Regions from separate parts of the Clostridium pacaense genome, predicted to be linked through region 2. Evidence: riboswitches for the same ligand, from Rfam matches in the RefSeq annotation. Region 2 holds a riboswitch; the other holds the start of a gene.
The links. A riboswitch is a leader RNA that binds a small molecule or an ion and turns the genes downstream of it on or off. The one in region 2 is predicted to bind lysine.

Region 1: another riboswitch for lysine. It lies ahead of LK536_RS53605 (alanine/glycine:cation symporter family protein); the one in region 2 lies ahead of dapA (4-hydroxy-tetrahydrodipicolinate synthase).

The regions. Positions count from the first base shown of each region.
Region 1 is NZ_JAJFEB020000022.1:786-7,000, forward strand. It holds gene serS (serine--tRNA ligase) at 1-660, opposite strand, end outside; gene LK536_RS53600 (amidohydrolase) at 805-2,427, opposite strand; gene LK536_RS53605 (alanine/glycine:cation symporter family protein) at 2,439-3,902, opposite strand; lysine riboswitch at 4,009-4,213, opposite strand; gene LK536_RS53610 (pyridoxamine kinase) at 4,262-5,128, opposite strand; gene LK536_RS53615 (ECF transporter S component) at 5,142-5,762, opposite strand; gene LK536_RS53620 (thiamine diphosphokinase) at 5,918-6,215, opposite strand, start outside.
Region 2 is NZ_JAJFEB020000001.1:417,121-423,335, reverse strand. It holds gene typA (translational GTPase TypA) at 1-1,712, shown strand, start outside; gene LK536_RS31630 (single-stranded DNA-binding protein) at 1,903-2,532, shown strand; gene LK536_RS31625 (cob(I)yrinic acid a,c-diamide adenosyltransferase) at 2,670-3,167, shown strand; lysine riboswitch at 3,217-3,396, shown strand; gene dapA (4-hydroxy-tetrahydrodipicolinate synthase) at 3,504-4,388, shown strand; gene dapB (4-hydroxy-tetrahydrodipicolinate reductase) at 4,416-5,174, shown strand; gene LK536_RS31610 (hypothetical protein) at 5,266-5,598, shown strand; gene LK536_RS31605 (hypothetical protein) at 5,983-6,215, shown strand, end outside.

The sequences.
Region 1 (6,215 bases), on a different contig from region 2:
CATGGCGTCCATCTCCGCAAAGCTCATGACGCCGGTCACAACGTTGCTGCGGATCATGAAAGGCGGCACACAGTAGGTGAATCCACGGTTAATCATGAAATCCCTTGCATAGGAAATGACAGAGGAATGAAGCCGTGCAATATCGCCCATCAGATAATAGAATCCGTTGCCTGCAACCCTTCTTGCAGCGTCCAGGTCAATGCCCTCAAAGCGCTCCATGATCTCGGTGTGGTATGGGATTTCAAAATCAGGAACCGCTGGTTCCCCAAAACGCTCCACCTCCACGTTCTCGCTGTCATCCTTTCCAATGGGGACGCTGGGGTCGATGATGTTGGGGATGGTCATCATGATCTTCATGATTTTCTCAGACAGTTCCCCTTCCTTTGCCTCCAGTTCGGCCAGACGGGTGGAGTTGGCGCTTACCTGGGCCTTGACGGACTCAGCCTCCTCCTTCTTCCCCTGTGCCATCAGCTTCCCAATCTCCTTGGACAGTTTGTTACGGCTGGCGCGCAGGTCGTCTGCTTCCTTCTGGGTGACGCGGTTTTCTGCATCCAATGCAATCACTTCGTCCACCAGCGCCAGTTTGCCCTCCTGGAATTTATTTTTAATGTTCTGTTTGACGATGTCCGGGTTTTCTCTTACAAACTTCAAATCTAACATGGTATTCCTCCTGGGTTTCCTTGATGTAATGCCTTTTATTGCCTTCCATTAAAAGACAGGCATTCCTGTACTGTTACAAAGTATATAACATTTTCCAGGGAAATAAAAGCCCCTTTTTACTGATTTTTAGTGCATCCCATGACATCAGCCCTGTTTCGCATAACAGCATACGCCATCCACATAGGTGGCCTCCACCTGAATCCGGGCCAGTTCATTGGCAGGCACATCAAAGGGGTTAGCGTCCAGTACCACGAAGTCCGCGGCCAAGCCCGGCGCAATCCGGCCTTTTTCATTTTCCTCAAAGGAAGCATGGGCGCCTTCGATTGTAAAAGAATCAAGGGCCTGCTTAACGCTCATGGCCTGTTCCATGAGATACGGTCCCACATGGTCCTTTACCGTTGTCCTGGTCACCGCACACTGGATGCCCTTCATCACATCCGGCAGTTCCACCGGACAGTCGGAGCCATTGGATGCATGGGTTGTCTCATACAGGGTCTTAAAGTTATAGCTGGATGCGGCCCTCTCCTTCCCGATGCGCTCTTCCACGATATGGATATCGTAATCCAGGAAAATGGACTGGATATAGGCGTGCAGGGACAGCTCCTCAAATTTCCTTAACTGGTCCGGCCTTGTTATCTGACAGTGGACAATACCGTGGCGGTGGTCCGGCCTTGGGCACTCTGAAAGGGCTTTTTCGTATGCAGCCAGTATGTCATCCAGTATCCCGTCGCCGATGGCATGGATGGCCACCTGCATCCCATGGGAGTTGGCATACCCGGCCATCTCCTCAAACTGTTCCCTGGTAAATATAGGGATACCGCAGGTAGACGGGTCATCGGCATAGGGGCTGCTTAAGTATGCGCTCCTGGCGCCCAATGAGCCGTCCCCCAGCATTTTTAATGGTCCGATCTTAAACCACGGGGTTCCCCATCCGGTATTATACCCTTTTTCCAGAAATCCTTTCAGGTCTTTTAAGGTTGTGAACTGGGACTGCTCATATACCCTGACCGTCATGCGGCCTTCTGCCTCCAGTTCCCTGTATGCTTCCAATACCCGCTCATAGGGCACATTGTTAAAGGCCAGCAGGTCATCGGTCTGGGAAGAAGTGACCCCGTAGCGGTTCAGGGCGCGGGATGCGGCAAGGATCATTTCCTTGATATCCTCCTTGTCCGGCTCCGGCAGGCGGCTGTATATCAGATCCATTGCGTTCTCACGGAAAATGCCGTTTGGTCCTCCATCCGCATCCACCTCGAACCGTCCGCCATCCACCTGGGGCGTGTCCTTTGTGATTCCGGTAAGTTCCAGGGCCTTGGTGTTGACCACGCATGCATGGCCGCAGGTCCTGGTCAGGCAGATGGGGTGGTCCTCTGATATTTCATCCAGGTCATGACGGTCTGGGAAACGCCTGCCGTCCTCAAAGTAATCATGGTTCCATCCCCGGCCCTTGACCCAGGTTCCCGGCCTGATGTTATTTTCAAGGATGAAATCCTTCATATATTCCTTCATGGCGCCCATGGATGAAGTGTGGGCAGACAGATCCGCCATGCGCAGCGCATTGCCGTAGTTCAGGAGATGCATGTGGGAATCATTGAATCCGGCACAGACAAAACGGCCGTCCAGCTCCCTTACCTCATCCCCTTCCTCCTTAAAGGCCATGGCGCCTTCATTGGTCCCGGCGTATACGAACCGGTTCCCTTCTGTCACAAAGGCCTCACACAGGGGAAGTTCCCCTGTGTACACGGCCCCGTTCCGGTATATTATCCTCATGATGTGTCTCCTTATTCTGTCTTTTCCAGTTTCTTCTTATCCTCATAGAACAGGGGGATATCCTCATCCAGGGTGCCGATGCCCATGTAGCGGGCCTTATAATCCTTTAACAGCTTAAAGTAGGTGCCGGACAGGATCAGCACGACAAACACGTTGATAAAGGTAGGGATGCCGCTTGTGATGTCCACCAGGGTCCAGATGCTCAGGTCCCCGACGTTAATCAGGTACAGGGTAAGGAGGAACGGCGGCAGGGCGTAAAAATACTTGAACAGCATAAGCAGCCATTTCTTCAGCACCGGATGGTCCTTGGCCAGGTGGCGCAGGGTAACCTCATAGTACACATACCAGCCCCCGGAAGTGGTAACGGAGAAAATGACCATGGTGGCTGTCATGAACACGGTCCCGAATGTTCCCAGGCTGTGCTGGAACACATTGAGGGCCAGGGTCGCATTGGTTGCGCCGGAGGTCCATTCCCCTGTGATCAGTACGCTGAGGGCCGTGATGGTACATACGATGAAGGTATCCACAAAAACCTCAAAGGAACCCCAAAGCCCCTGCTCCACCGGATGCCTGGTCTTGCTGGAAGCGTGTACCATGGGGCTGGTACCCCAGCCGGCTTCGTTGGAGTATACGCTTCTCTGCATGCCTGTGGCAATGGCCTTTGACACGGTAACGCCTGCAAATCCGCCCATGGCAGCGGTTCCTGTAAAGGCATTGGTGAAAATGGAGGCAATGGTGGGAACCAGGTTCCCTATGTTAAGGATGATGATTAAGATACCGAACAGCATATAGCCAAGGCTCATCACAGGCACCAGCTTGACGAAGATCTTACTCAGGTTCTTAACGCCCCTCCAGATTAGGGCATAGATGAAGATGACCAGCATAAGGGAGGCCAGCTCCTGCTTTACCCCGAAGGACTGTGCCAGCACCTCGGAGGTGGTAAAATTAGATGCGCTGATGAAAAAGGTGGAAAAGATGCCAAGGCCGAATATAAATGCCAGGGGCAGCCATTTCTTTCCCCAATGGCGCTCCTCCCCAAGCCCGTACTCCATATAGTAGGTGGGTCCGCCGTAAGGGTTGCCCTCCTCGTCGGTGCGGCGGTAATAAACAGCCAGGGTAACCTCAACCTGCTTAATCAGCATGCCCATGAAGGCGGTAAGCCACATCCACAGCACGGCGCCCGGTCCGCCGGTGGTGACAGCGGTTGCCACGCCTGCAATGTTGCCAAAGCCCACGGAACCGCCTACCGCGGTGGCAATGGCCTCATAAGGGCTTAAAAGTCCCTTATCGTTTTCATCCTGCACATGGTCCTTGCGCAGGATGCAGCCCAGGGTGCGCTTAAAGATGTAACCCAGATGGCACACCTGGAAAAACCTGGACCGCACCGTGACGTAAACACCGGTAATGATAATCAGTGCGATTAATGGCGGCCCCCATATGATCTCACCGTTGAGCCAGTTTAAAAAATCTGTCATTTGTTGAATCCCCCTTGTCTTTAGTCTGGATGCTGATGTGGATTTTCGGCAAAGAAAAAGCAACAGCCAAGGCCATTGCTTCCATATCCGGTATCCTCTGACGGAACCAACCAATAGCGCCACCACTTTGATTAAGTGAGAGTACACAGCCTGTTAGACTGTATCCCAACACATCCCGCCGGCAGACGGAACCTGTTTCGGCGGAAAACCCTTTTCCCGTACGCCCGGCCTGCCGGCCGTGGAACGTATGCATACGCTCCTGACTTATGTCGTGTACAGGTACTGATGTTTACCGCGCCTCTATCGCATCCTATTTTATTAACGATTCATTAACATCATACTATCAGAAGCCGGAACTGTCAACATTTTTCGCTTTCATGTCTGCTGCTGACCGCATGTATCAGCACATCCATCACTTCCTCAAAGCACACCCCATTGGCCGTGGGAATGTTTAATTCCTCGGAACGCCTGATGCACTGCTTGACAAAGGAGGCTGCCAGACGTACCCCTTCCTCAAGCTTCCACCCCCTGACGGCTGCCGCTGCCACCACGGAGGAAAACACGTCCCCGGTTCCCGGCCTTTCCTGGCCCACCCGGATTGTCTTTGGGAATGAAATCTCCCGTTCCCCTTCCGCCACCACATTCACAAGATAGCCGCCCTGGTTCACGCCGGTTATGACCACGGAGCCTGGTCCCATGGCCTGGATATCCCTTGCCATCTCCTTTAGTTCCTCCCTTGTCCAGCCCTTTTTGCGGAAGGGCCTGTCCGTCAGGATACAGGCTTCGGTCAGGTTGGGGGTGACGATGCTCCCCATGGATACCAGGGCCTTCATGCGCCTGCACATGGCCTGGGTATAGGTGGCATAGGTCTCCCCGTGATCGCCCATGATGGGGTCGATGATGATTTTTGTGTCCTCATGGCCAAAATCACGGATCATATCCATCACTATCCCAATCTGGTCCTCCGAGCCCAGGAACCCGCTGACAATCCCGTCAAAGGACAGATCCAGCTCTTTCCATTTTTCAATATATGCCGGCATCTTCCCGGTATAATCGTCAAAGAAATAGACCGGGAAACCGGTATGGTTGGAAAGGATGGAGGTGGGGATGGGACAGCACTGCACCTTCATGGCGGATATGATGGGGATAGCCACTGTCAGGGAACAGCGGCCATATCCGGATAAATCGTTTATCATTGCAATCTTCTTTTGACGGTATCCACTCATATATATCTCCTAACTATCGTAGCCTGTCAAACAGTCCGGCCCGTATGAGGGCGCTGCGAAGGGGCATGTAGATTGCCACGGAAACAAGGGTGGAGGTCACGGCATTGATGGAGGTGCTGGTAATGTTCCATGCCAGTACCAGCTGGGCCGCGGGCTTCCCCAGTATCAGCAGCTTGTAAAAATATCCCACCATGGGGTCAAATACCACGTTGAACAGCAGTCCGCACACAGCCGCAGCCAGTACATAGCGGAATACCTTCTTCTTATCACTGATTTCGTTAATCCTGCCAAGCTTGTGGGCCACCAGGCCGGTTATCAGGCCGATGCACAGCTTGAGGATGAATGTCTTGGGCGCATATACCACATAGACCGGGTCAAACAGGTCACCGATGGTCATGCCGATGGCTCCGCCCAGGCCGCCGTAAAAACCGCCTAACACAAGGGCGCCCAGCACACACACCGCATTGCCCAGATGAATGGACGTGGCGTCCCCGCCCGGAAGGGTAATCTTAATCTGCAAAAAGGTAAATACAACATAGGACATGGCTGCAAACAGCCCGGTCAGCGCCAGCTTATATAGATGCTTATCCTCCGCCCCCGCATATCCCCTGGCTGTTATCTGGTTCACTTTCATACTCTTTCACTCCTTGGACCGCACTGCGGTTTATTTTTATGATGATTCAATCCATGGACTTCATGGTCCATATCTTATCACCGGAGTGGAGTGTTATAAATATCCAGTTTTATGCTTTTTAACCAGTCCAGTTCTGTCAGGGCATGGATATCATCTCAGTCATGGGATTCCACCACAATCAGCACGCCGTCCGTAAAGCTGATGGTGCCTTCCTCCCCGGTCAGCTCATTGCTGATGCACAGGCTGGTACCGATTTCAATATCCTTGTCGGAAAGAGGATATTTGAATCCGGTCAGCGTGATGCCGTCCACATGTTCGGTCAACGGAAGGAAGGAAACGTATCTGCCCCACAGCCCGCTGCTCCTGAAGGTATGATAACCATCAATCAGGTATATCCGGTTCTGGCTGTCCAGGATATAGGCCTCTATCCCTTTCTGGAGGCAGGGGAACAGC
Region 2 (6,215 bases):
AGGTCCAGGAACGCGTCATGGACTCCAATGACATTGAGCGCGAGCGCGGTATCACCATCCTGTCCAAGAATACGGCTGTATTTTATAAAGATACTAAAATCAACATTATCGACACTCCCGGACATGCCGACTTTGGCGGGGAAGTGGAGCGTGTGCTTAAGATGGTGAACGGAGTCGTGCTGGTGGTGGATGCCTATGAAGGCCCCATGCCGCAGACCAAGTTCGTGCTTCAGAAGGCGCTGGAACTGGATTTATCCGTGATTGTGTGCATCAATAAGGTTGACCGCCCGGAAGCGCGTCCTTCAGAGGTGATTGACGAGACGCTTGAGCTAATGATGGACCTTGACGCATCGGATGAGCAGCTTGACTGCCCGTTTATCTTTGCGTCCGCAAGGGGCGGATTTGCAAGGTATCACATGGAAGATGACAACATGGACATGGGTCCCCTGTTTGAGACCATCATCAGCCATACGCCTGCCCCGGAAGGTGACCCGGACGCGGACACCCAGGTGTTGATCAGCACCATTGATTACAATGAATTCGTGGGCCGTATCGGAATCGGAAAGGTTGACAACGGCGGCCTTAAGGTCAACCAGGAATGTGTCCTGGTCAACCATCATGACCCGGATAAATTCAAAAAAATCAAGATAGGAAAACTCTATGAGTTTGACGGTCTTAAGAGGGTGGAGGTACAGCAGGCATCCGTTGGTTCCATCGTGGCTATTTCCGGTATTGCGGACATCCATATCGGCGATACCATCTGTTCACCGGACCATCCTGAGGCAATCCCGTTCCAGAAGATATCCGAGCCGACCATTGCCATGTACTTCATGGTAAATGACAGCCCCCTGGCTGGCCAGGAAGGAAAGTTCATCACCTCCCGCCACCTGCGTGACAGGCTGTTCAGGGAGCTGAACACCGACGTAAGCCTGCGTGTGGAGGAGACGGATTCCGCTGACTGCTTCAAGGTTTCGGGCCGCGGCGAGCTGCATCTGTCCGTACTCATCGAGAACATGCGCCGCGAAGGCTTTGAGTTCGCGGTGAGTAAGGCGGAAGTACTGTACAGGTATGATGAGAGGAACCGCAAGCTGGAGCCGATGGAACTGGCTTATGTGGATGTGCCGGAGGAATACACCGGCGTGGTCATCCAGAAGCTTACAAGCCGCAAGGGCGCGCTCCAGGGCATGAGCCAGGCAGCGGGAGGATATTCCAGGCTGGAATTCTCCATCCCTTCCAGGGGACTTATCGGATACCGCGGTGATTTCATGACAGATACAAAGGGAAATGGTATCCTCAATACTATTTTTGATGAATATGCAGAGTACAAGGGCGACCTGTTCTACCGCCAGACCGGCTCCCTGATTGCATTTGAGGCAGGAGAGGCCATTACCTACGGCCTGTTCAATGCCCAGGAAAGGGGAACCCTGTTCATCGGACCGGGAACCAGGGTATATTCAGGTATGGTCGTAGGCCAAAGCCCCAAGGCGGAGGACATTGAAATCAATGTCTGCAAGACCAAGAAGCTGACCAACACACGTTCCTCCAGCGCGGATGAGGCGCTGAAGCTGACGCCGCCGAAGATCATGAGCCTGGAGCAGGCCCTGGACTTCATTGACACGGATGAGCTCCTGGAGGTAACGCCGGAAAGCCTGAGGATCCGCAAGAAGATCCTGGACCCCACCATGCGTAAAAGGGCGTCCTTTAAGAAGTAAAAACGACATAATCAAACACAAAAAGGCGGATCCTGTCGAAATGTTCTGGCAGGATCCGCTTATTTTTTGGTCTATTATGGTAAATTTCCTCATAAACTATCAATGTGCCGTACGAAAGCAAGCTGAACAGAAAGAAAAAAATAAAAACGGCCAAGTGAGAATTTATTTAGAAGCGAAGAGGAGATGTACTATGTCAGAAAAAATGATTGAAAACAACAAGGTAAGTGTTATCGGTGAGATCGTATCGGGATTTACCTTTAGCCACGAGGTATTTGGAGAAGGCTTTTATATGGTGGATGTTGCTGTGAACCGGCTCAGCGAGCAGGCGGATATCATCCCGCTTATGGTGTCTGAGCGGCTGTTGGACGTACACCAGGACTATTCAGGAAGCACCATTGAGGCGCTGGGCCAGTTCCGTTCCTATAACCGCCACGAAGGGGTGAAGAACAGGCTGATGCTTTCCATCTTTGTCCGGGAGGTCCATTTCATGGAAGAATTTACGGACTATACAAAAACAAACCAGATATTCCTGGACGGCTATATCTGCAAGCCGCCGATTTACCGCAAAACTCCTCTGGGCCGTGAAATTGCAGATATCCTTCTGGCAGTCAACCGTCCATACGGCAAGTCTGATTACATACCATGCATCAGCTGGGGGCGGAATGCCCGCTATGCATCCAGCTTTGAGGTGGGCGCCAGGGTGCGCATATGGGGCCGCGTACAGAGCAGGGAGTACACCAAAAAACTCAGCGAGACCGAGTGTGAGAAGCGGATTGCCTATGAGGTTTCCATCAGCAAACTGGAATGTGACGAGGAATAATCTTTTAAGACTCTTTGGAATTTCTTTCGGAAAAAGTAAGAAATATTTGCAAAGTTGGTCAAACTATGCTATTATGAGCAAAGTCTATGAATGAAACATCATTCTTAAGAAAAAGCAAGTAAAGCATGAGGTGCATGATGATGAAAGAAAGCATGATACAGGTTATCTGCGGGCCGGGCAAGGGTAAATCAACAAGTGCAATGGGCAGGGGAATCAGTGCGCTGGCCAAGGGCAGCAATGTAATCATGGTACAATTTTTAAAAGGTTCCCTGGACATGGATAACATGGAAATCCTGAAACGCCTGGAACCGGAATTTAAAATTTTCAGATTTGAGAAGACTCCTGTTTTTTTTGACCAGCTGTCAGAGGATGAAAAGGATGAGGCAAGGATCTGCATCCGCAACGGGCTGAATTTTGCTAAGAAGGTCCTGGTGACAGGTGAATGCGATATCCTTATCCTGGATGAGATACTTGGGATCCTGGATGAAGGCGTCATTACCCAGGATGAGCTGTGCGCCCTTATCGGCCAGGCAAGGCAGGCTGAAATCAGGCTCATACTCACCGGCAATGTGTATCCGGATTCACTGGATGCATATGTGGATGAGGTTACGAAGCTCCAGACCAGATATGAATGAGATTTCCTGTTGACATCCATATCATAGGATGATAATATAATACCAACAATCATAGAGTAGAGGTTGCGTCAATCAAGAGTAACCAGGCCCGATGTGGCAGGCACAGAGGACGGCTTGGGGAAAGGGAAAGACGCCGAAGGGGGAAGCATACCTGGAACATGTTTCTTTCTGGGCATATGGTGAACATCCATATGACTGTCATCCGGGTGGATGGAGAGCTACCGAAGAACGTGGATTCGTGAATGACGATATGATACGTACGTGAAGGGCTGACATTTACCTCAGCCCTTTTTTGCTATCCTGTGATTGAACCAAGAGAAAAGGAGAGAATAAATTATGGCTATTTTTGAAGGAGCAGGCGTTGCGCTGGTAACACCATTTAAGGAAAATGGGGAAGTTAACTATGAAAAGCTGGAAGAAATCGTGGAGGAGCAGATTGCCGGGGGTACGGACTCCATCATTGTCTGCGGAACCACAGGAGAAGCTTCCACCATGAGCCATGAGGAACACCTGGATGTGGTGGGATATGTGTGCAAGGTGACCGGAAAACGCATCCCCGTCATTGCGGGAACCGGATCCAACTGCACGGAGACAGCCGTTTATCTTTCCGTGGAGGCTGAGCGCCGCGGGGCCGACGGCCTTTTACTGGTATCCCCTTACTACAATAAGGCCACACAGAACGGGCTGAAGGCGCATTTTAAGGCGGTTGCCGATGCCGTGAAGATTCCAATCCTCCTTTATAACATTCCTGGAAGGACCGGTGTCACGATCCTTCCCCAGACCATAGCCGACCTTTGTAAGAATGTGGATAACATCGTGGGCGTAAAAGAAGCAAGCGGTAATTTCTCAGCCATTGCAACCCTGATGAGCCTGGCTGACGGCAAGGTGGACCTGTATTCCGGCAATGACGACCAGATCGTACCCCTGCTTTCCCTGGGGGGGAAGGGCGTGATTTCCGTGCTTTCCAACGTGGCTCCCAGACAGACCCATGACATCTGCGCCGCTTATTTTGCAGGGGATACGGCGAAAAGCACCAAGCTGCAGCTGGATGCCATTCCGCTGATTACAGAGCTGTTTGCGGAAGTGAACCCCATTCCGGTAAAGGCGGCCATGAACCTGATGGGCAAGAATGTGGGACCGATGCGCCTTCCGCTGACCGAGATGGAACCCCAGAACCAGGAGAAGTTAAAAGCAGCCATGACTGCATACGGCATCCTGTAAACCAAGGCTGGAAAGGATAAGACACAGATGGTAAAAATGATAATGCACGGCTGCGGCGGGGCCATGGGACAGGTAATCACAGGGCTGGCCGCAGAGGATGAGTCTATTGAGATTGTGGCGGGAATTGACTTACACCCCGCAAAGGACAGCGGTTATCCCGTATTTGAAAGCCTGGATCAATGTAACGTGAAGGCAGACGTGATTGTGGATTTCTCTTCGGCAAAAGCCGTGGACGGACTTTTAAAATACTGCTCCGAAACAGGTATGCCGGTGGTGCTGTGTACCACCGGGCTGTCGGAAGCACAGCTGGAGACACTCAAACGCGCCAGCGCCAGCGCTGCTGTGCTGCGCTCGGCCAATATGTCCCTGGGCGTCAACCTGCTCCTTAAGCTGGTGAAGGATGCGGCAAAGGTACTTGCCGGTTCCGGCTTTGACATCGAAATCGTGGAAAAACACCACAACCAGAAGATGGATGCGCCCAGCGGCACGGCCATTGCACTGGCGGATTCCATTAACCAGGCCATGGATGAGCCTTACGGGTATATCTATGACAGAAGCACCCGCCGTGAAAAAAGACACGTGTCGGAAATCGGCATAAGCGCTGTCAGGGGCGGGTCCATTGTTGGGGAACACGATGTGATTTTCGCCGGCAGGGATGAGGTGGTCACGTTCAGCCATACCGCTTATTCCAAAGCCATTTTCGCAAAAGGCGCCCTGGAGGCCGCGAAGTTCCTGGCAGGAAAAGGCCCGGGACTCTATACTATGGCTGACGTGGTTAAATTGTAGGAAATATTTTCCTGAGATAGCAGGATATACCACCATAATATATTCTCCAAACGCACATAATAAGGGTAGAAATAGAAAGGAGAATGTTATTATGAAAAAAATCAGACCTGCTATCTTAGCTATGTTACTATTCGTTATGGTTCTATCTGTGACGGCCTGCGGAAGCAATAATTCAGGCACCCAGTCCACCACAGGTTCCAGCCAGTCTTCTTCATCGGCAGCAACATCCACAACCGCTGCAGGGAGTAATGAGAGCAGCAGCAATACATCCGGTTCCGAAACCACCGGAGGCGTGCTTGACAATCTTGTAGATGACGTGGAAGACGGCGTGGATGATGTGGGCAACGGCATCAAGGACATGACCGGCGAATCAGGTAATACCAGTGAGACCAGCAACACTGCCACAACAGAGGCAACACACTAATCATTATTCTATGGTATTTATTGCAGGGCGGACCCTTTCTTGGCCGGTGAGGCAGGGAAAGGGTTCCTTTTGCATTGCTGGCGGGACAGGGAGTGGGGACTTTTAGCTTATCTGCCGGAGCTGGGGAAGAATCCCCTTTGCGTATCTGGCGGGGCAGGAAAAGAACGTTTTTAACTTGGTTCAGGGTCCTGAGGAATGGGTGTTCTGGTCTTGATATGGAACCGGGGATGAACTATAATGACCATATGCGGCCGGATTGGAGAGGATGCGGGAAAGGAGCCAGGAATGGGATTCCTGAACCGGAGGATATGTGGCTGGAATCATAGGATGGTATGGTGGAAGTCATATTGGCGCAGAAGATGGCTTCGCCTGTACAGAAGCCATATGATTAAGATGTGGAAGGGCAGGGAGAATGAGGGACACAGGCGGATTTACAGGCAAAAAACAAGGAAGAGAAAAAAACTCATAAACAGGACGGTGAAGAGGAAAAAACACATTACGAGAAAAATCCTTATAATTGCCATAGGGATGGTTGTATATTGGAATGCATCCATTCGTGGAGGATTTTTCGCATCGTTAAAAGACATGGTCCAGATCCGTTATATGGAAGAACAGGA